Regions from separate parts of the Streptomyces sp. NBC_01808 genome, predicted to be linked through region 2. Evidence: predicted binding sites of a transcription regulator. Region 2 holds the regulator's gene; the other holds the start of a gene.

Region 1 (9,172 bases), 1.5 Mb from region 2:
GGGCAGGTTGACCTTCAGCCGGTCGTCCGCTGGCTGCATCTCGATCTCGGTGTCGGGCACCTTCACGGAGTCGTAGGCATACTCGGCGAGCATCTCGGGGGTGATGGCCGTGGGCACGTCGGGTTCGGCGCCGTCGTCGGCCCAGAACATCAGTTGCTGGTCGCAGTCGCCGGCTTCGAGTTCGTCCTCCCGGTTGGGGTTGCGCACGGCGCGCCACCACATGCCCTCGCCCTGCTTGTCGAGGTTGTAGTTCTCGGGATTTCCGTCGGCGCCGTCGCGGTAGTACTCGTGCATGAGGTCGATGCCCCACTGGAGGCGGCTGTTGACGGGGACGAGGTTGCCGTTCTCGATGGCGTTCACCGCCTGCTCCAGCTCCCGCGGAGAGGCGACGGGCTCGTGCCAGCAGGCGGGCGGCGTCCAGTTCGTGTCCACCGCACTGATGGGCTGCCCACCCTGCCCGCTGCCCCCCGTCTGGTGGACGACGACCTGGGTGGCGGTGGCGCTGATGGTGCCGTCGTCCGGGTTCGAGTCGCCTTCCAGGCCGATGCCGTCCTGGGCGAAGGCGCTCTGCATGCAGAACAGGAGCTGTAAGGCGGTGGCCAGCCCAAAGGTCGCCAGCCTGACGGTCTTCATCAGGACAGTCCGCTCGCGTTGCACTCGTCCCGGTGATTGGTGACGTCGGCGGTCTGCCACACGCCCTCGTCGTTCTTCTGCAGCGTCGTGCGGTACTCGACGTACTCGTACGGGTCCGACTGGGTCAGGACCTTGCCGGTTTCACGGTTCTTCTGGTCCACGTCGCGCTCGTCGGAGCAGAAGCGGAGAGTGGCGGTGAAGCCGTTGTCGGCGACTTTCACCTCCGGGTCGAAGAAGCGGAAGGTGCCCTCCACGGTGGCGTTGGCGTCCTTGAACTCGCCGATCCAGTCCTGCAGCGACGTCCACGCGCCGGTGCCCTTCATGTTGTAGAGCGGAATGTACTCGGAGTTCGGGTTGGGCGGGTCCTGGGTAATCGCCTCGTACGTAGCCCGCTGGCGCTGCGCGCCGGAGTCCAGCACCGCCTGCTCCTCCGGGTTCTCCGACTCCCAGTCCTCGAAGACCAGTTCCACACTCTGCGGCAGCTTGATCTCCGGCGCGTCCGCGTCCCCGTCCGGCGCGGACGGCGACGCCGCCGGGCTGCTCTTCTCCGCACCCTCGATCTTGTCGTCCGACGACCCGGAGTCGTCGCCGCCGCACGCGGAGACCAGCAGGGCCGCGGCGGCGACCGCCGCGAGGGTGGCTGAGCGGAATTGGCGGACCACGTCGACTCCAGTAACGGTGAGGGCACTTCGAGTGACAGGACGCTACCAAGGCGCGGACGGTTCCGTCAGGCTGCCCCGCGGGCCTCGCCGCAGCACGCCGAACGGCCCCTCCCGGGTGGGTGGTCGGGAAGGGCCGTGCCTAGGGGCGGGGGGTAGGGGGCAGGGACAGAGGACGGGCGAGTCGGGGGTCAGGCCGTCAGGGTCCAAGTCACGCCGCCACCGGCACCTCCGGTTCCGCCTGCGCCGTGGCGCCCGCCGGGGTCAGGGCCAGGTCCAGGACGTGGCGGACGTCGGAGACCGGGTGGACCTCCAGCTTCTCCAGCACCTCCGCCGGGACGTCGTCCAGGTCCGGCTCGTTCCGCTTCGGGATGATCACCGTGGTGACCCCCGCCCGGTGCGCCGCCAGCAGCTTCTGCTTCACGCCGCCGATCGGCAGCACCCGGCCCGTCAGCGACACCTCACCGGTCATCGCCACGTCCGTGCGCACCTGCCGGCCGCTCAGCAGCGACGCCAGCGCCGTCGTCATCGTGATGCCCGCGCTCGGGCCGTCCTTCGGGACCGCGCCCGCCGGCACGTGCAGGTGGATGCCCCGGTCCTTCAGGTCGGCCACCGGCAGCTCCAGCTCCGCGCCGCGCGAGCGCAGGAAGGAGAGCGCGATGTGCGCCGACTCCTTCATCACGTCGCCGAGCTGGCCCGTGAGGGTCAGTCCGGAGGCGCCCGACTCGGGGTCGGCCAGCGACGCCTCGATGTAGAGGACGTCGCCGCCCGCGCCCGTCACCGCCAGGCCCGTCGCGACGCCCGGGACCGCCGTGCGGCGTTCCGCGGGGTCGGTGGCGGACTCCGGGGTGTGGTGGGGACGGCCGATCAGCGGGCGGAGTGCGTCGACGCCGACCGCGTACGGCAGCTTCGCGTCGCCCAGTTCGTGCTGCGCCGCGATCTTGCGGAGCAGCCGGGCGAGGGCGCGCTCCAGGTTCCGTACGCCCGCTTCGCGGGTGTACTCGCCTGCCAGCTTCCGCAGCGCGTCGTCGTCGATGGCGACCTCGCCGGCCTCCAGTCCCGCGCGCTTCAACTGCCGTGGCAGCAGGTGGTCGCGGGCGATGGTGACCTTCTCGTCCTCGGTGTAGCCGTCGAGGCGGACCAGTTCCATCCGGTCCAGCAGCGCCTCGGGGATGGCTTCGAGGACGTTCGCGGTGGCCAGGAAGACCACGTCGGACAGGTCCAGCTCGACTTCCAGGTAGTGGTCGCGGAAGGTGTGGTTCTGCGCCGGGTCCAGGACTTCGAGCAGGGCCGCGGCGGGGTCGCCGCGGAAGTCGGAGCCGACCTTGTCGATCTCGTCCAGCAGGACGACCGGGTTCATCGAGCCGGCCTCCTTGATGGCGCGGACGACGCGGCCGGGCAGCGCGCCGACGTACGTACGCCGGTGGCCGCGGATCTCCGCCTCGTCCCGGACGCCGCCGAGCGCGACCCGGACGAACTTGCGCCCCATGGCCCGCGCCACGGACTCGCCCAGGGACGTCTTGCCGACGCCGGGCGGGCCGACGAGCGCGAGCACGGCGCCGCCGCGCCGGCCGCCGACGAGGCCCAGGCCCCGGTCGGCGCGGCGCTTGCGCACCGCCAGGTACTCGGTGATGCGCTCCTTGACGTCCTCCAGGCCCGCGTGGTCGGCGTCCAGGATCTCCTTGGCGCCGGTGATGTCGTACGCGTCCTCCGTGCGCTCGCTCCACGGCATCTCCAGGACGGTGTCGAGCCAGGTCCTGATCCAGCCGCCCTCGGGCGAGGCGTCGGAGCTGCGCTCCAGCTTGTCGACCTCCTTCAGGGCCGCTTCGCGGACCTTCTCGGGCAGGTCGGCGGCCTCGACCCGGGCGCGGTAGTCGTCGGACTCCTCGCCCTCGGGCTCGCCGTTCAGCTCGCGCAGTTCCTTGCGCACGGCCTCCAGCTGGCGCCGCAGCAGGAACTCGCGCTGCTGCTTGTCGACGCCTTCCTGGACGTCCTTGGCGATGGACTCGGCGACGTCCTGCTCCGCCAGGTGTTCCTTCAGCCACTGCGTGGCGAGCTTGAGCCGGGCCACGGGGTCGGCGGTCTCCAGCAGCTCCACGCGCTGCTCGATGGTCAGGAACGGCGAGTATCCGGAGTTGTCGGCGAGCTGGCCGACGTCGTCGATCTGCTGCACGCGGTCCACGACCTGCCAGGCGCCGCGCTTGCGCAGCCAGTCGGTCGCGACGGCCTTGTATTCCTTCGTCAGCTCGGTGACGGCGCCGGGAACGGGGTCGGGGACGGACTCCTCGATCTCCGTGCCCTCCACCCACAGCGCGGCCCCGGGGCCGGTGGTGCCGGCGCCGATACGGATCCGGGCGACGCCGCGGATCAGCGCACCGGGGTCGCCGTCGGCCAGCCGGCCGACCTGCTCGACGCGGCCGAGGACGCCGGTGCCCACGTAGGTGCCGTCGACCCGCGGGACGAGCAGCACCCGGGGTTTGCGTCCGCTGCCGCGCGCCTCGGCCTGGGCGGCCTCGACCGCGGCCCGCACCTCGCCGTCCGAGAGGTCGAGCGGCACGACCATGCCGGGGAGCACGACCTCGTCATCGAGCGGCAGGACGGGCAGGGCCAGCGGCGTGCTGGAGCCGGACTCAGTAGCCATTGATCTCCCCTTCGGCATGCAAGTTGAGTTACATGCGCTCAACCCGGAGGGGTCCCGGGTTGTTCCCGGGCGTCTGTTCGCTGTCAGCGATCGGGCAGGATGGGGGCCATGAGCAGCGAGAACGACGCGGCGGGCGCGGTGACGCTCGACCGCAGGTCCGGCCCGTACGGGGAGGTCGTGCTGCGCCGGCGCGGGGCGCACCACGAGATCATCGCGAACGGCGTCTTCCTCATGGACACCTCCGACGGCCGCTCCGAGCGGCTGCTGATCCGGGCCGCGGCCGAGGCGCTGGACCCGGCGGCGGCGGCGCCCGCGGTGCTGATCGGCGGGCTGGGCGTGGGCTTCTCGCTCGCCGAGGCGGCGGCGGACCCGCGCTGGGGGCGGATCACGGTGGTCGAGCGCGAGCCGGCGGTCATCGAGTGGCACACCGGGCCCGCGGCCGGCCGGGTGTCCGCGGCCGGGCCGTCGTCCGGGGCCCCGCCCCTCGCGTACCTCAGCGGCGCGGCCCTCGCCGACCGCCGCGTCGGACTCGTCGAGGCGGACCTCCTCGACCACCTCGCCACCGCCCCGTACCGCTACGACGCGGTCTGCCTGGACATCGACAACGGCCCCGACTGGACCGTCACCGAGGGCAACTCCGGCCTGTACGCCCCCGCCGGCCTCGCCGCCTGCCGCGACCGCCTCGCCCCCGGCGGCGTCCTCGCCGTCTGGTCGGCCCGCCCCTCCCCCGCCTTCGAGGCCGCCCTCCGCACGGCCGGGTTCACGGACGTACGCACCGAGGAGATCCCCGTACGCCGCGGTGCCCCCGATGCCGTCCACCTCGCCGTCCGCCCGCCGGACGGCGCGGCGGACGGCGAGCCGGACGACGAGGCGGACGGCGAGCCGGACGGCGCGGCGGACGGCGCGGCGGACGGCGCGTAGGGAACCCCGGGCGGGGGCTCCCCGTTCCGTAGCCGAGGCGTGTCACCTCCCCATACGCTGCTAGCTGAACCGGAGGGCCTACGGGGAAGAGACGGCGAGGGCCACGAACACATGGCAGACAGACAAGCCCTGAACGGCCGCGCCGACCACGCGGCCGCAGTGACGCCCGGCGCCCAGCGCAGGGTGCTGGTCGTGGAGGACGACCCGACCATCGGGCAGGCGATATCGGCGCGGCTGCGCGCCGAGGGCTTCCAGGTACGTACGGCGGGGGACGGCCCGGCCGCGGTGGCGACCGCCGCGGAGTGGGCGCCCGACCTGCTCGTGCTCGACGTGATGCTGCCCGGCTTCGACGGGCTGGAGGTGTGCCGCCGGGTGCAGGCCCAGCGGCTCGTGCCGGTGCTGATGCTGACCGCGCGGGACGACGAGACGGACATGCTCGTCGGCCTCGGCGTCGGCGCCGACGACTACATGACCAAGCCCTTCTCCATGCGTGAGCTGGCCGCGCGGGTGCACGTGCTGCTGCGCCGCGTGGAGCGCGCCACGCTGGCGGCGGGTGCGGCCCGGGACGACACGCTGCGCCTGGGCGAGCTGGAGATCGACCACACCGAGCGGCGGGTGCGAGTCGGCGGGGACGACGTGCATCTGACGCCGACGGAGTTCGAGCTGCTGGCGTGTCTGGCCAACCAGCCGCGGGCGGTGCTCTCCCGCGAGCAGCTCCTGGTGGAGGTCTGGGAGTGGGAGGACGCCTCGGGGACGCGGACGGTCGACAGCCACATCAAGGCGCTGCGCCGCAAGATAGGCGCGGAACGGATCCGTACGGTGCACGGTGTGGGGTACGCGCTGGAGACCCCCGTCACATGACGGTGCCGGACGGCGGCGCGGAGCCCGGCTTCTGGCACCGGGTGTGGGACGCGCTGCGCCCGCTGGACCCGGTGCGGTCGGTGAACGCGGCGCTGGGCGCCCTGGTCATCGGCTCGGTGGTGATCGCCACCGGGCTGGTGTGGGTGGCGATCCGCTCCTCCACCGAGGTCCGGCTGATCACGGTCTTCTCGCTCATCGCCTCGCTGCTGATCACCCAGTTCGTGGGCCAGCGGCTGACGTCGCCGCTGGTGCAGATGACCGCGGTCACCCGGGCCATGGCGCACGGCGACTACACCGCCCGGCTGGCCACCCGCCGCCGGGACGAGTTCGGCGAGCTGGCGCAGACGTTCAACCGGATGGCGGCCGACCTGCAGTCCGTCGACCGGCACCGCAAGGAGCTGGTCGCCAACGTCTCGCACGAGCTGCGCACCCCGATCGCCGCGCTGCGCGCGGTGCTGGAGAACGTGGTCGACGGCGTCTCCGAGGCCGACCCGGACACGATGCGCACCGCGCTGCGCCAGACGGAGCGGCTGGGCCGGCTGGTGGAGCAGTTGCTCGACCTGTCGCGGATCGACAGCGGGGTGGTGCCGCTGCGGCTGCGGCGGTTCGCGGTGGAGCCGTATCTCGCGGGCGTGCTGAAGGAGGCGCACTTCGGCACCGGCGCGCACGGCACGGCCGGCGCGCCGGAGGGGGACGGCGACGTCCCCGGCCCCCGCGGCGGCGACGTCCGGCTGCACCTGGACGTCTCGCCGCCCGAGCTGTCCGTACGGGCCGACCCCGAGCGGCTGCACCAGGTGATGGCGAACCTGATCGACAACGCCGTGAAGCACAGCCCGCCCGGCGGCCGGGTCACCGTGCGCGCCCGCGCCGGCGCGGAGCCGGACGCGCTGGAGGTGGAGGTGCTCGACGAGGGCCCCGGCATCCCCGCGGCCGAGCGGCACCGGGTCTTCGAGCGCTTCAACCGCGGCCGGGAGAACGGGGTGCTCGGCGACCACGGGGCGGACGGCGGCGGCACCGGGCTGGGGCTGGCCATCGCGCGCTGGGCGGTGGATCTGCACGGCGGCCGGATCGGGGTGGCCGAATCACCCCGTGGCTGCCGGATCAAGCTCACCCTTCCGGGTTAACGCTCGTTCGGCACTTGACCTACACTTGACCTTGGCCGGGCGCGGGAACGGACGCGCCAGAGCACAGAGCAGCCGGTGAACGGCCCGGTACGAGGACGGGACGCGGCGCCAACGCCTAGATGCCCCCATGCCGCACGCAGGCAAACTTTCTGTATTTCCCGCCAAATCCGGGGCCCAAACCACGTTCGCATTGTGACTTACACGACCTCCGGCGGGTGCGGCCTGCACGTTCCAGCTCCAGGGGCGTAGCCTTGTTTTCCGCTGTCCATCACCTTGTGAAGCGGAAGAGGGCGGTTGCCGCCGTGTCGTCACAGTCCCCTAAGAGCAGCTCGTCGAGCGTCCGGACCGAAGAGCCCAGCCAGGGCCGGGACCCTGCTGCCGCCTTCGGTCCCAACGAGTGGCTCGTCGACGAGATCTACCAGCAGTACCTCCAGGACCCCAACTCGGTGGACCGGGCCTGGTGGGACTTCTTCGCCGACTACAAGCCGGGCACCGCCGGCGGGAACCAGGGGGCGGCGACGCAGACGGCGCAGCCCCCGTCCGCCGCACCCCCGGCCCCCGCGGCCCAGGCTGCCCCTGCCGCGGCTCCGGCGGCGGCTCCGGCCCAGGCCCCCGCGGCGCCGCCGCAGCAGCAGGCCCCCGCGCCCGCCGCGCCGCCGGCCGTCGACGGCCGGCCCGTGGCCCAGCCGCCGGCCAGGCCCGCGGCCGCCGCGCCCGCCCCGCCGGCCGCCAAGCCCGCCGCCAAGCCGGCCGCGAAGCCCGCCGCCGCCGTGCCTGAGGGCACCGAGCTGGTCACCCTCCGGGGCCCCGCCGCCGCCGTCGCCAAGAACATGAACGCCTCGCTGGGGCTGCCGACGGCCACCTCGGTCCGCGCGGTCCCGGTGAAGCTCCTCTTCGACAACCGCATCGTCATCAACAACCACCTGAAGCGCGCCCGCGGCGGGAAGGTCTCCTTCACGCACCTCATCGGGTACGCGATGGTCCAGGCGATGAAGCTGATGCCGTCGATGAACCACTCCTTCGCCCAGAAGGACGGCAAGCCCACCCTGGTCAGGCCCGAGCACGTCAACCTCGGCCTGGCCATCGACCTGGTGAAGCCCAACGGCGACCGGCAGCTCGTCGTCGCGGCCATCAGGAAGGCCGAGACGCTCAACTTCTTCGAGTTCTGGCAGGCGTACGAGGACATCGTCCGCCGCGCCCGCGCGAACAAGCTCACCATGGACGACTTCACCGGGGTGACGTGCTCGCTCACCAACCCCGGCGGCATCGGCACCGTCCACTCCGTGCCGCGGCTGATGCCCGGCCAGTCCATGATCCTCGGCGTCGGCGCGATGGACTACCCCGCCGAGTTCCAGGGCACCTCCCAGGACACCCTCAACAAGCTGGGCGTCTCGAAGGTCATGACGCTCACGTCGACGTACGACCACCGCGTCATCCAGGGCGCCGCCTCCGGCGAGTTCCTGCGGATCATGCACCAGTTGCTGCTCGGCGAGAACGACTTCTTCGACGAGGTCTTCAAGTCCCTGCGCATCCCGTACGAGCCGGTCCGCTGGCTCCGCGACATCGATGCCAGCCACGACGACGACGTCACCAAGGCCGCCCGGGTCTTCGACCTCATCCACTCCTACCGGGTCCGCGGCCACGTGATGGCCGACACCGACCCGCTGGAGTACAAGCAGCGCAAGCACCCCGACCTCGACGTCACCGAGCACGGCCTGACGCTCTGGGACCTGGAGCGGGAGTTCGCCGTCGGCGGCTTCGCCGGCAAGTCGATGATGAAGCTGCGCGACATCCTCGGCGTACTGCGCGACTCGTACTGCCGCACCACCGGCATCGAGTACATGCACATCCAGGATCCGAAGGAGCGCAAGTGGATCCAGGAGCGGGTGGAGCGCCCGCATGACACCCCGGAGCGCGAGGAGCAACTGCGCATCCTGCGCCGGCTGAACGCCGCGGAGGCGTTCGAGACGTTCCTCCAGACGAAGTACGTCGGCCAGAAGCGCTTCTCGCTGGAGGGCGGCGAGTCCGTCATCCCGCTGCTGGACGCGGTCATCGACGCCGCCGCCGAGTCCCGCCTCGACGAGGTCGTCATCGGCATGGCGCACCGCGGCCGGCTCAACGTGCTGGCGAACATCGTCGGCAAGTCGTACGCGCAGATCTTCCGCGAGTTCGAGGGCAACCTCGACCCGAAGTCGATGCACGGCTCCGGCGACGTGAAGTACCACCTGGGCACGGAGGGCACCTTCACCGGCCTGGACGGCGAGCAGATCAAGGTCTCGCTCACCGCCAACCCCTCCCACCTGGAGGCCGTCGACCCGGTGCTGGAGGGCGTG
Region 2 (9,172 bases):
TCGATCGCGGCGTGCGCATTCGCAGCCTCTACCAGCACACCGCACGGCACAACTACGGCCTGCTCGCCTATCAGGAACGGGTCGCCAACGACCTGATGGAGCTGCGCACGCTCGAGGAACTGGTCGATCGTCTGATCATCATCGACCGGAAGGTTGCCTTCGTTCCCGCGCACCGGGACCGGCCGGTGAAGTTGAACCGGGATACGGCGGTGGAGGTCCGGCATCCCGGTCTCGTCGAATACTTCGTCGGCGTATTCCACCACCTCTGGCAGCTCGCCACGCCCCTCGACGAGGAGGTGCACTACGAGCATCCGGAGCCGGATGGCATAACCGGTGTCCAGCGCAGCATCGCCAAGTTGCTCGTCGAAGGGCACGTCGACGAGATCATCGCCGACCGGCTCGGCATGAACGTACGCACCTGCCGCGCCCACATCGCCAAGCTCGCCACCACCCTCGGCAGCAACGGCCGGGCCCAACTCGGCTACCTCATCGCACGCTCCGGCATCCTCGACCAGTCCTGACCCCGATCATCGCTCCTGGGAGTACACGGAGATGCACGCAGGGCACGATCACGAGCACGGCCACAGCCTCCAAGAGCCCTGCCCGGCCGCCCGCGAGGCATACGCCGTCGCCGTGCGGGACGGCCGGATAGCGGCTGCGGACGCGCGGCACGCACCGTGCCTGAACGACCTCGCCCTCCTCTCCCCCGACCCCGACGACCCGGACTGGCTGCTGCCGGTCCCCGCATCCGAAGCCATGATGGGGCTTCTTGTATCCCGGGAACGGGAGATCCGTGAGCGGCAGCAGCACGCGGCCGATCTCGCGAAGAGCTTCAGCCGGTTCATCGATATCGGCATGGAGGTCGCCTCCGACAACTCACCGATCACGGTGCTGGAGGGCCTCGGCACGATCAACACCGCGCTGGATCTGGCGGTCGGCGAGTGCTCACACGAACTTCTCACCATCCAGCCCGAGGCGGCCACCCGCCGTGCCCGCGCCCTCGGCGAGGCACTGCAGCGGGTCCGCCCGCTCGCCGAGCGCGGCGTACGGATGCGCACCCTCTACCAGCACGCGGCCCGTGAAGCGCCCATGACGCTGGCGTACCTGCGGTTCGTCGGCCCACAGCAGGTCGAGGTCAGAACGCTTGAGGAGATCATCGAGCGCCTGATCATCGTCGACCGCCAGGCTGCCTTCCTTCCCGCGCGCCCGGACCGCAAGGTCGCGCTGGAACTCCGCCACCCCGGGCTCGTCTCCTATCTCGTCGGCGTCTTCGAGCAGTTCTGGCAACTGGCCACACCCCTGGAGGAAGCCGCCTACACGGAGGCCACCCACGAAGGCGTCACCGGCGTCCAGCGCAGCATCGCCCGCCTCCTGGTCGAAGGCCACCTCGACCAGAACATCGCGCGCCGGCTCGGCATGAACGTACGCACCTGCCGGGCCCACATCGCGAAGCTCGCCACCACCCTCGGCAGCAGCAGCCGCACCCAACTCGGCTATCTCATCGCACGCTCCGGCATCCTCGACGAGACCTGAGAGAGACATGTCACACCCCCACCACACCACTGGCCTCTGCGCCCCGGGGAGGAAGCTCTATGCCTCGGCCCTGCGCTGCGGCCGCATCTCACATGAGGCCACGGCGACCGCGCCCTGCCTCCTCGACCTGGACCTGTTACGGCCCGAGCCCGGCGACACCGATTGGCTGGTGCCGACGCCCCCGACACAGGCGCTCGCCGGGCTCGTCGAGCCCCTGGAACGGGAGCTGAGCGAGTACCGGCTGTTCGTGACCGCGCTCGCCGACACGGTCGAGCAGGTGACGTCGCCCGGTCCGGAGGACCCGGCCACGGCCGCTTTCACCGTCTGGACGGGGAAGGAGCGGATCGACGCCGCACTCGTGCGGGCGCTGGAGGACTGCACGGAGGAGTTCCTCGCCATCCAGCCGGCCGGCGGCCGGACCAACTGGAACCCGACGACGATGCGCGCCACCACCCACCGCGTACGGCAGATGAGCGAACGCGGCGTCATCCAGCGGACCTTGTACAACCACACCTACCGGCACCACCCCGCGATACTCGCGTATCTGAACGAGCTGAGCGACACGGGACCGGAGGTGCGCACGCTGGAGGAGACCTCCGAGCGGCTCCTCATCCTCGATCAGCAGGTCGCCTTCGTCCCGGCGCAACCCGATCGGGCGGTGGCCTTGGAGATACGCCACCCCGGCCTGGTCTGGTTCCTGCGCGCCATCTTCGAACGCTTCTGGGAACTCGGCGTCCCCTGGAAGCGCAGGATCCCCGAGCACGACACACCGGAGGGCATCACCGGCGTCCAGCTCAAGATCGCCCGGCTGCTCGTCGAGGGCCATCTCGACGAGGCGATCGCCCGCCGGCTCGGCATGAACGTCCGTACCTGCCGCGCCCATATCGCCAGGCTCGGCGCGGCGCTCGGCAGTGACAGCCGGACCCAGCTCGGCTACCTGCTCGCGCGCTCCGGGCTCATCGACGACGGCTGACGGGGCGCGGAGCGGGCGGAGCGGAGGGGCGGAGGAAGAGAGGTACGGAGTCGCTGGTACGTATGAGGCCGGGAAGCGAACGCACCAGCGCTCCGTCCGAGGGGTGCCGCCGGCGCCCGCGTACGACGATGGCAGGTCGCCTCCGCGGCACCCCAGAGGGCACTGGCCCACATCATTCACGAACGTGGCGCCCACGGCCATTGCCTCTTGGGGCAACCCGGTCGGGACCCGCCACGGCCGGCATCAGGGCGCGGCGGTGGCGGTCGGCGACCAGGGCGGCCTGGACGCGGGACTCCACGTTCAGCTTGCGGCAGATGTTCGTCAGATGGGCGCGGACCGTACGCTCCGCCACCCCCAGTTGCGACGCCAGCCGGCGATTGGTCGGGCCGTCGGCGAGCAGGAGGAGCACCTCGCGTTCCCGGTCGGAGAGCAGCGCGAGACCGACCGGGGGAGCCTGTCGCGCCGTATTGCCCGAAGCGTGAGACCTCACTGTATGAACTCCCGGACCAACTGAGCCGTACGTGCATCACGTTCGGCGACTTGTCCCCCGTTCTTCACCAGAACATTGGCTTACTGTCCGTATCAACTCCACCCGAACTCAGCATCATCTTCCTGAATTTCATGATGATGAGGGTGTACATAGCAGAACGAACAGGACGTTCGGCGAACACCGCCGGTGACCTGTCACCGCCCGCTTATATCGTCTGCCCCATGGAACCCGCAGCCGTCGGCGCCAGGCTCGCGTCCGCCGTCGTGGCTCCCCTCGTCCGGCGGCTGTTCCGCAGCGAGGGCCCCGGGGCGGGGCTCGCGGGGCGGCCGGTGCGGATGGCGGCGCTGGTGTCGTTCCGCGGCGAGCAGCGGGAGCTGGACGAGGACGGCCTGCGCAAGCTCGCCGACACGCTCGTACGCCGCGCCCTCCGGGGCCCCGGAGGCGAGCCCCCTCCCGTCCCCGCCGACGAGACCGCCGCCGTCGCCGGCGCGCTCGCCCGCAGCCTCACCGCCCTCGGCGACCTCGACCTGGACGACGTACAGGCGGTCCAGCTCGGCCCCGAAGCCCTCGCCCGCCGGCTCCGCCGCGCCGCGGCACAGAGCGGCGGCGGCGATCCCGTACGCGAACTCTCCGCCGACGCCGCCTCCTTCCACGACACCCTCCTCGACACCGCCTGCCTGCACATCCTGCACTTCTTCAGCCAGCGCTCCACCTTCGTCGCCCGCACCCTCGTCGAGCAGTCCCGCCGCCAGGCCGACCAGATCGCCCGCCTCGACGCGCTCATCGCCCGCACGCCGCTCCCCGCCGCACAGGACGCGGCCTTCGAGCGCGAGTACTTCGCGTACGCCGCCAAGAAGCACGGCAGACTCACCATCTACGGCGTCGATCTCGCCGACTCGCCCGCGAAGTGGCCGCTGGACGTGGCGTATCTGCGGCTGGAGGCCGCCGCCTCGCCGCAGAACGCCCCGGCACCGTTCCCCTTCGAAGACACCGACCCCCTCCCCGACCCCGTGCTCCCCGCCGACCAGGCCCTCGCCACCTACGAGCGCGTCCTGCTCCGCGGCGCCGCCGGCTCCGGCAAGACGACCCTCGTGCAGTGGCTCGCCCTCTCCGCCACCCGCGCCGGCTCCGGCGCGGAACACTCCGCGGAACACTCCATGGACTACCTCGCAGGCCGCGTCCCCTTCGTCCTGCCGCTCCGCACCCTCACCCGGCACGGCCAGCGCCTCCCCGCACCCCGCGACTTCCTCTCCGCCACCGGCAGCCCCCTCGCCGGCGCCCAGCCCGACGGCTGGGAGCACCGCGTGCTCACCGCCCGCCGCGGGCTGCTCCTGGTCGACGGCATCGACGAGGTCCCCCGCGCCGAACGCGACCGCGCCCGCCGCTGGCTCTCCGACCTCGCCGACGCCTACCCCGGCAACCGCTGGCTCGTCACCTCCCGCCCCTCCGCCGTCGGCGAGGACTGGCTCGCCGCCGAGGGCTTCACCGAGCTGGCCCTCGCCCCCATGCGCCCCGCGGACCTCACCCGCTTCATCGCCCGCTGGCACGAGGCCGTACGCGCCGGCGCCGTCCGCACCGGCGCCCCCGCGGCGGACGACGCGCAGCTCACGGCGTACGAGCAGCAGCTCACCGCCGCCGTACGGCACACCTCCGACCTCGGCCGGCTGGCCACCAACCCGCTCATGTGCGGCCTGATGTGCGCCCTCAACCGCGCCCGCCGCGGCTACCTCCCGCGCGGGCGCAAGGAGTTGTACGAGGCCGCGCTGTCGATGCTGCTCAGCCGCCGCGACCGCGAACGCGACATGGCCGTCCCCGACCTGCGCGAGGAACCCCAGCTCCAGGTGCTCCAGCGGCTCGCGTACTGGCTGATCCGCAACGGCCGCACGGAGCTGGACCGCGCCCGCGCCGAATCCCTCGTCGCCGCCGCGCTCCCGGCGGTCCCGGAGGTCGCGGCCCTGGGCGACGCGGCGGCCGTACTGGAGCACTTCCGCGACCGCAGCGGCCTCCTGCGCGAACCCGGCCCCGGCGCCGTGGACTTCGTCCACCGCACGTTCCAGGACTACCTGGGCGCCCGCGCGGCGGTGGAGGAGGGCGACATCGGCGTCCTGGCGGCACACGCGGCCGACGACCAGTGGGAGGACGTCATCCGCATGGCGGTGGCCCAGGCCCGTCCGCGGGAGCGCGAGGAGATCCTGCGGGAGCTGCTGGCGGCGGCGGAGGCGCGGGAGGGGGTCGAGGGCGTACGTATCCGGCTGCTGGCGGCTGCTTGCCTGGAGCACGCGGCGGAGCTGGCACCGGCGGTACGAGAGGCGGTGGAGCGGGCGACGGAGGCGCTGGTCCCGCCGACGACGACGCTGGAGGCACGGGCGCTGGGCGCGGCCGGTCCCCTGGTGCTGGAGTTGCTGCCGGGCCCGGAGGAGACCGATGTCCCGGACCTCGTCGCCGTAGCCGCCAGCCACGTGGACTCGGACCGCGCCATCCCGTTCCTCGCCCGCTACGCCACCCATCCGTCGTTGGACGTACGCCGGCAACTCGCCTGGGCCTGGCACCGCTTCGACACCGAGGAGTACGCGAACGAGGTCATCGCAAGGCTCGACCCGGACGAACTGTTCTTCACCGTCACCTCCGACGCCGAGCTGCGGGTCCTGCGCCGACTCGGCGGTCGCCCGATGCTCGACATTCGTGGCCCCCTCGACCCCGCCGGGCTGCACGACACACTCGCCACGACCCGCCTCACCGAGCTGATCGTCCGCAGCCAGCCGAGGTTGATGAATCTCGACTTCCTGCGTGAGCAGAACGAGCTGCGCCACCTGCGGCTCAGCGATTGCGTCGACCTGTACGACGCCTCGGCTCTGGCCGGGTTGCCGCTGACCGACCTGATCCTGGACACGGTGCCGGGCCTGGCGGAGGCCGTCCCCGAAATCCTCGCCGCCATCCCGCGGTTGAAAGTCCTCTCGCTGTCGCCGGAGCGGCGACGCCCGCTGGACCTCGATACGCTGCCGCCGCTGCCGACACTGTTGACGCTCAACCTGCTGACCGCCCGGACCTCCGGGCTGCGCCCCCTGGCCAAGCACCCCAGACTCCGCGACGTCTTTCTCGGCTGGCGGCACGAGGCCGCCGCGGACGACTGGCCGGCACTGGCCGAGCTCCCCCGGCTCCAAGGGCTGCGGTGCCGACCGGACCTGCTGGCCATCGCCCCCGCCAACGCCGCACTGCCGGGCCTCCAGTTCCTCGCACTCGTCGACGACCGGCCCGCCGACGAACTCGGCCTGAGCCGGCTCCCGCAGCTCTTCCCGCGGATCGTCCAACTCGGGCTCAACCTGCCGCCGGGCAGCCGCCCGCTGGACCTCTCCCCGCTCGCCGGACTCGGCTCCCTGCGCGAGGTCTCCCTGCGTCCGTACATGAAAGACCTCCACGCCGGGCTCCCGCCCCACGTGGAGGTCCAGTACCTCGCCGACTGAGCCGGCGGCCGCGAAGCTAACCCCGCTTCTTCTTCGGCTTCCACACCACCAGCGCACTCGTCTGCTGCACCTGCTGGTACGGCACCAGGTCCCGCCGGTACGACGCGTGCACCTGCGCCTCCCGCTGCGCCATCGCCGACGCCGCGCCGTCCACCGCGTCCGTCAGCTCCGCCACCTTCGCCTGGAGCGCAGCGACCTGCGTCTCCAGCTCGATGATCCGCTTGATCCCGGCCAGGTTGATGCCCTCGTCCTGGCTCAGCGCCTGGACCTGCCGCAGCAGCGCGATGTCCCGCGCCGAGTACCGCCGGCCGCGGCCCGCGGTGCGGTCCGGGGAGACCAGGCCCAGACGGTCGTACTGGCGCAGGGTCTGGGGGTGCAGGCCCGAGAGTTCCGCGGCTACGGAGATGACGTAGACCGGCGTCTCCTCGGTCAGCTCGTACGGATTGCGGCCGCGGGGGCCGCCGCGTCCGCCGTTTCTGCCGTTCATCGTCGTCAAGCTCCCTTCGCGGCCTTGAACAGCTCCGCGCGCGGGTCCTCGCCCGCGGTCGCCTTCCGGTACGACTCCAGCGACTCGCGCGCCGTGCCGTCCGTCTCCTTCGGCACCGCCACTTCGACGGTGACGAGCAGGTCCCCGCGCGTGCCGTCCTTGCGGACCGCGCCCTTGCCGCGGGCGCGCATCGTGCGTCCGTTGGGCGTGCCCGGGGGCAGCTTCAGGGTGACCGGCGGGCCGCCGAGCGTGGGCACCTTGATGTCCGCGCCGAGGGCCGCCTCCGGGAACGAGACGGGGACCGTCACCAGCAGGTTGTCGCCCTTGCGGCCGAAGACCGGGTGGCCGTCGACGTGCACGACGACGTACAGGTCGCCGCCGGGACCGCCGCGCTCGCCCGGGCCGCCCTTGCCGCGCAGCCGGATCCGCTGCCCGTCCTGCACCCCCGCGGGGATGCGGACCTGCATCGTGCGGGACGACTTGGCGCGGCCGCTGCCCTTGCAGACGTCGCAGGGGTCCTGGGCGATGAGCCCGCGGCCCTTGCAGTCCACGCACGGGTCGGTCAGCGAGAAGCCGCCACCGCCGCCGCGGGAGACCTGACCGGTGCCCACGCAGGTCGGGCAGACCCGCGGGGAGCCGTTCTTGTCGCCCGTGCCGGCGCAGGTCTTGCAGGGGGCGGACGACGACATCCGCAGCGGGACCGTGGCGCCCTCGATGGCCTCCGTGAAGCTGAGCGTGACCTCCGACTCGATGTCCTGGCCGCGGCGCGGCTGCGTACGCCCGCCGCCGCGGTTGAACAGCCCGCCGAAGACGTCGCCCAGGCCGCCGCCGAAGCCGCCGGGGGTGGTCTGGCCGCCGCCGGGGGCGCCGGGGCCCGAGCCGCCGAAGAGGTCGCCGAGGTCGAAGTTGAACGAGCCGCCGCCGCCCGCGCCCGGGCCCGGGCGGAAGCCGCCGTTGCCGAAGAGGGTGCGCGCCTCGTCGTACTCCTTGCGCCGCTGCGGGTCGCCGAGCACGTCGTTGGCCTCGGAGACCTCCTTGAAGCGCTCCTCGGCCGCGGCGTCGCCCTTGTTGGCGTCCGGGTGGTACTGCCGGGCGAGCTTGCGGTACGCCTTCTTGATCTCGGCCTCGGTGGCGTCCTTCGGGACGCCGAGAACCTTGTAGTAGTCCTTCTCGATGAAGTCCTTGGTACTCATTCCCGGCGTCCCTCCTCTCGTCCCTCGGCGGCCGCTACGGCGTCACCCCTCGTCCGGGCCACCGCTGTCCGTCTCTCCGCCGGACCCCGGCTTCGCGGATCCGGAGGCGTCCGAGCCGCCGCCGTCCGCGGCGCCGGCGGACTCCGGTCCGCCCTCGTCCGCGTCCGCCTGCTTCTCGTCCGGCTTCTCGCCCTCCTTGCCCTGCGACCCGGACGACGCCCCCGGCTGCGGCTCCGCCACGGCGACCCGCGCGGGGCGGATCGTACGCTCGCCGATCCGATACCCAGGCTGGAGAATCTGCACGCACGTCGTCTCGGACACATCCGGCGAGTAGCTGTGCATCAGCGCCTCGTGGATCAGCGGGTCGAAGGGCTCGCCCTCCTTACCGAACTGCATGAGGCCCATCTTGGCCACGACGGTCTCCAGCGATTCGGCGACCGATTTGAACCCGCCGACCAGTTCCTCGTGGTCCCGGGCCCGGCCGATGTCGTCGAGCACGGGCAGCAGTTCGGTCAGCAGGTTCGCGTTCGCGACCTCCTTGACCGCCACCCGGTCCCGCTCGACCCGCCGGCGGTAGTTCTGGTACTCCGCCTGGAGCCGCTGCAGGTCCTTCGTCCGCTCGTCGAGCGCCTTGCGGGTCTCGTCCAGACGAACCGCAAGCGGGCTGTTCGCGTCCCCGTTCCCGGCGGTGGCACCCGGCCCGGCTCCGTCGGCGCGCCGTGCGCCGACGGGCGAGTTGCCCGCCCCGTCCGGGCCGCCCTGCTGTGCCTCCGCTGTCTTTGCGTCGGTGGGGACGTCGGGCTTCTCCTCGAAGCCCGGGGTCTCCTCCGTCACGCGGCACCACCCTTGGGCTTGTCGTCGTCCACGATCTCGGCGTCGACGACGTCGTCGTCGGCACCGGCGGGCGCGTCGTTCTGCGCCTGCTGGGCGCCCTCGCCGCCGGCGGCGGCGGGGCCGGACGCCTGGGCGTCGGCGTAGAGCGCCTGACCGAGCTTCTGGCTGGTGGCCGCGGCCTTCTCCGTCGCCTCGCGGATC

The links. Region 2 encodes HspR, which represses chaperone genes until heat shock. Its sites were predicted from a motif close to TTGAGNNNNNNNNNCTCAA; they were not measured.
Region 1: a site for HspR is predicted at 3,957-3,975, ahead of lon (endopeptidase La). Genes of this name have one in related genera too.

Annotation. Positions count from the first base shown of each region.
Region 1 covers NZ_CP109072.1:5,891,414-5,900,585, reverse strand. Annotated here, with positions in the region: gene OG946_RS26225 (hypothetical protein) at 1-633, opposite strand, end outside; gene OG946_RS26220 (hypothetical protein) at 633-1,295, opposite strand; gene lon (endopeptidase La) at 1,504-3,933, opposite strand; gene OG946_RS26210 (spermidine synthase) at 4,042-4,854, shown strand; gene OG946_RS26205 (response regulator transcription factor) at 4,966-5,715, shown strand; gene OG946_RS26200 (HAMP domain-containing sensor histidine kinase) at 5,712-6,839, shown strand; gene OG946_RS26195 (multifunctional oxoglutarate decarboxylase/oxoglutarate dehydrogenase thiamine pyrophosphate-binding subunit/dihydrolipoyllysine-residue succinyltransferase subunit) at 7,142-9,172, shown strand, end outside.
Region 2 covers NZ_CP109072.1:4,398,913-4,408,084, reverse strand. Annotated here, with positions in the region: gene OG946_RS19260 (hypothetical protein) at 1-521, shown strand, start outside; gene OG946_RS19255 (helix-turn-helix transcriptional regulator) at 553-1,533, shown strand; gene OG946_RS19250 (helix-turn-helix transcriptional regulator) at 1,541-2,506, shown strand; gene OG946_RS19245 (helix-turn-helix domain-containing protein) at 2,679-2,996, opposite strand; gene OG946_RS19240 (NACHT domain-containing protein) at 3,218-6,457, shown strand; gene OG946_RS19235 (heat shock protein transcriptional repressor HspR) at 6,474-6,944, opposite strand; gene dnaJ (molecular chaperone DnaJ) at 6,950-8,137, opposite strand; gene grpE (nucleotide exchange factor GrpE) at 8,180-8,971, opposite strand; gene dnaK (molecular chaperone DnaK) at 8,968-9,172, opposite strand, start outside.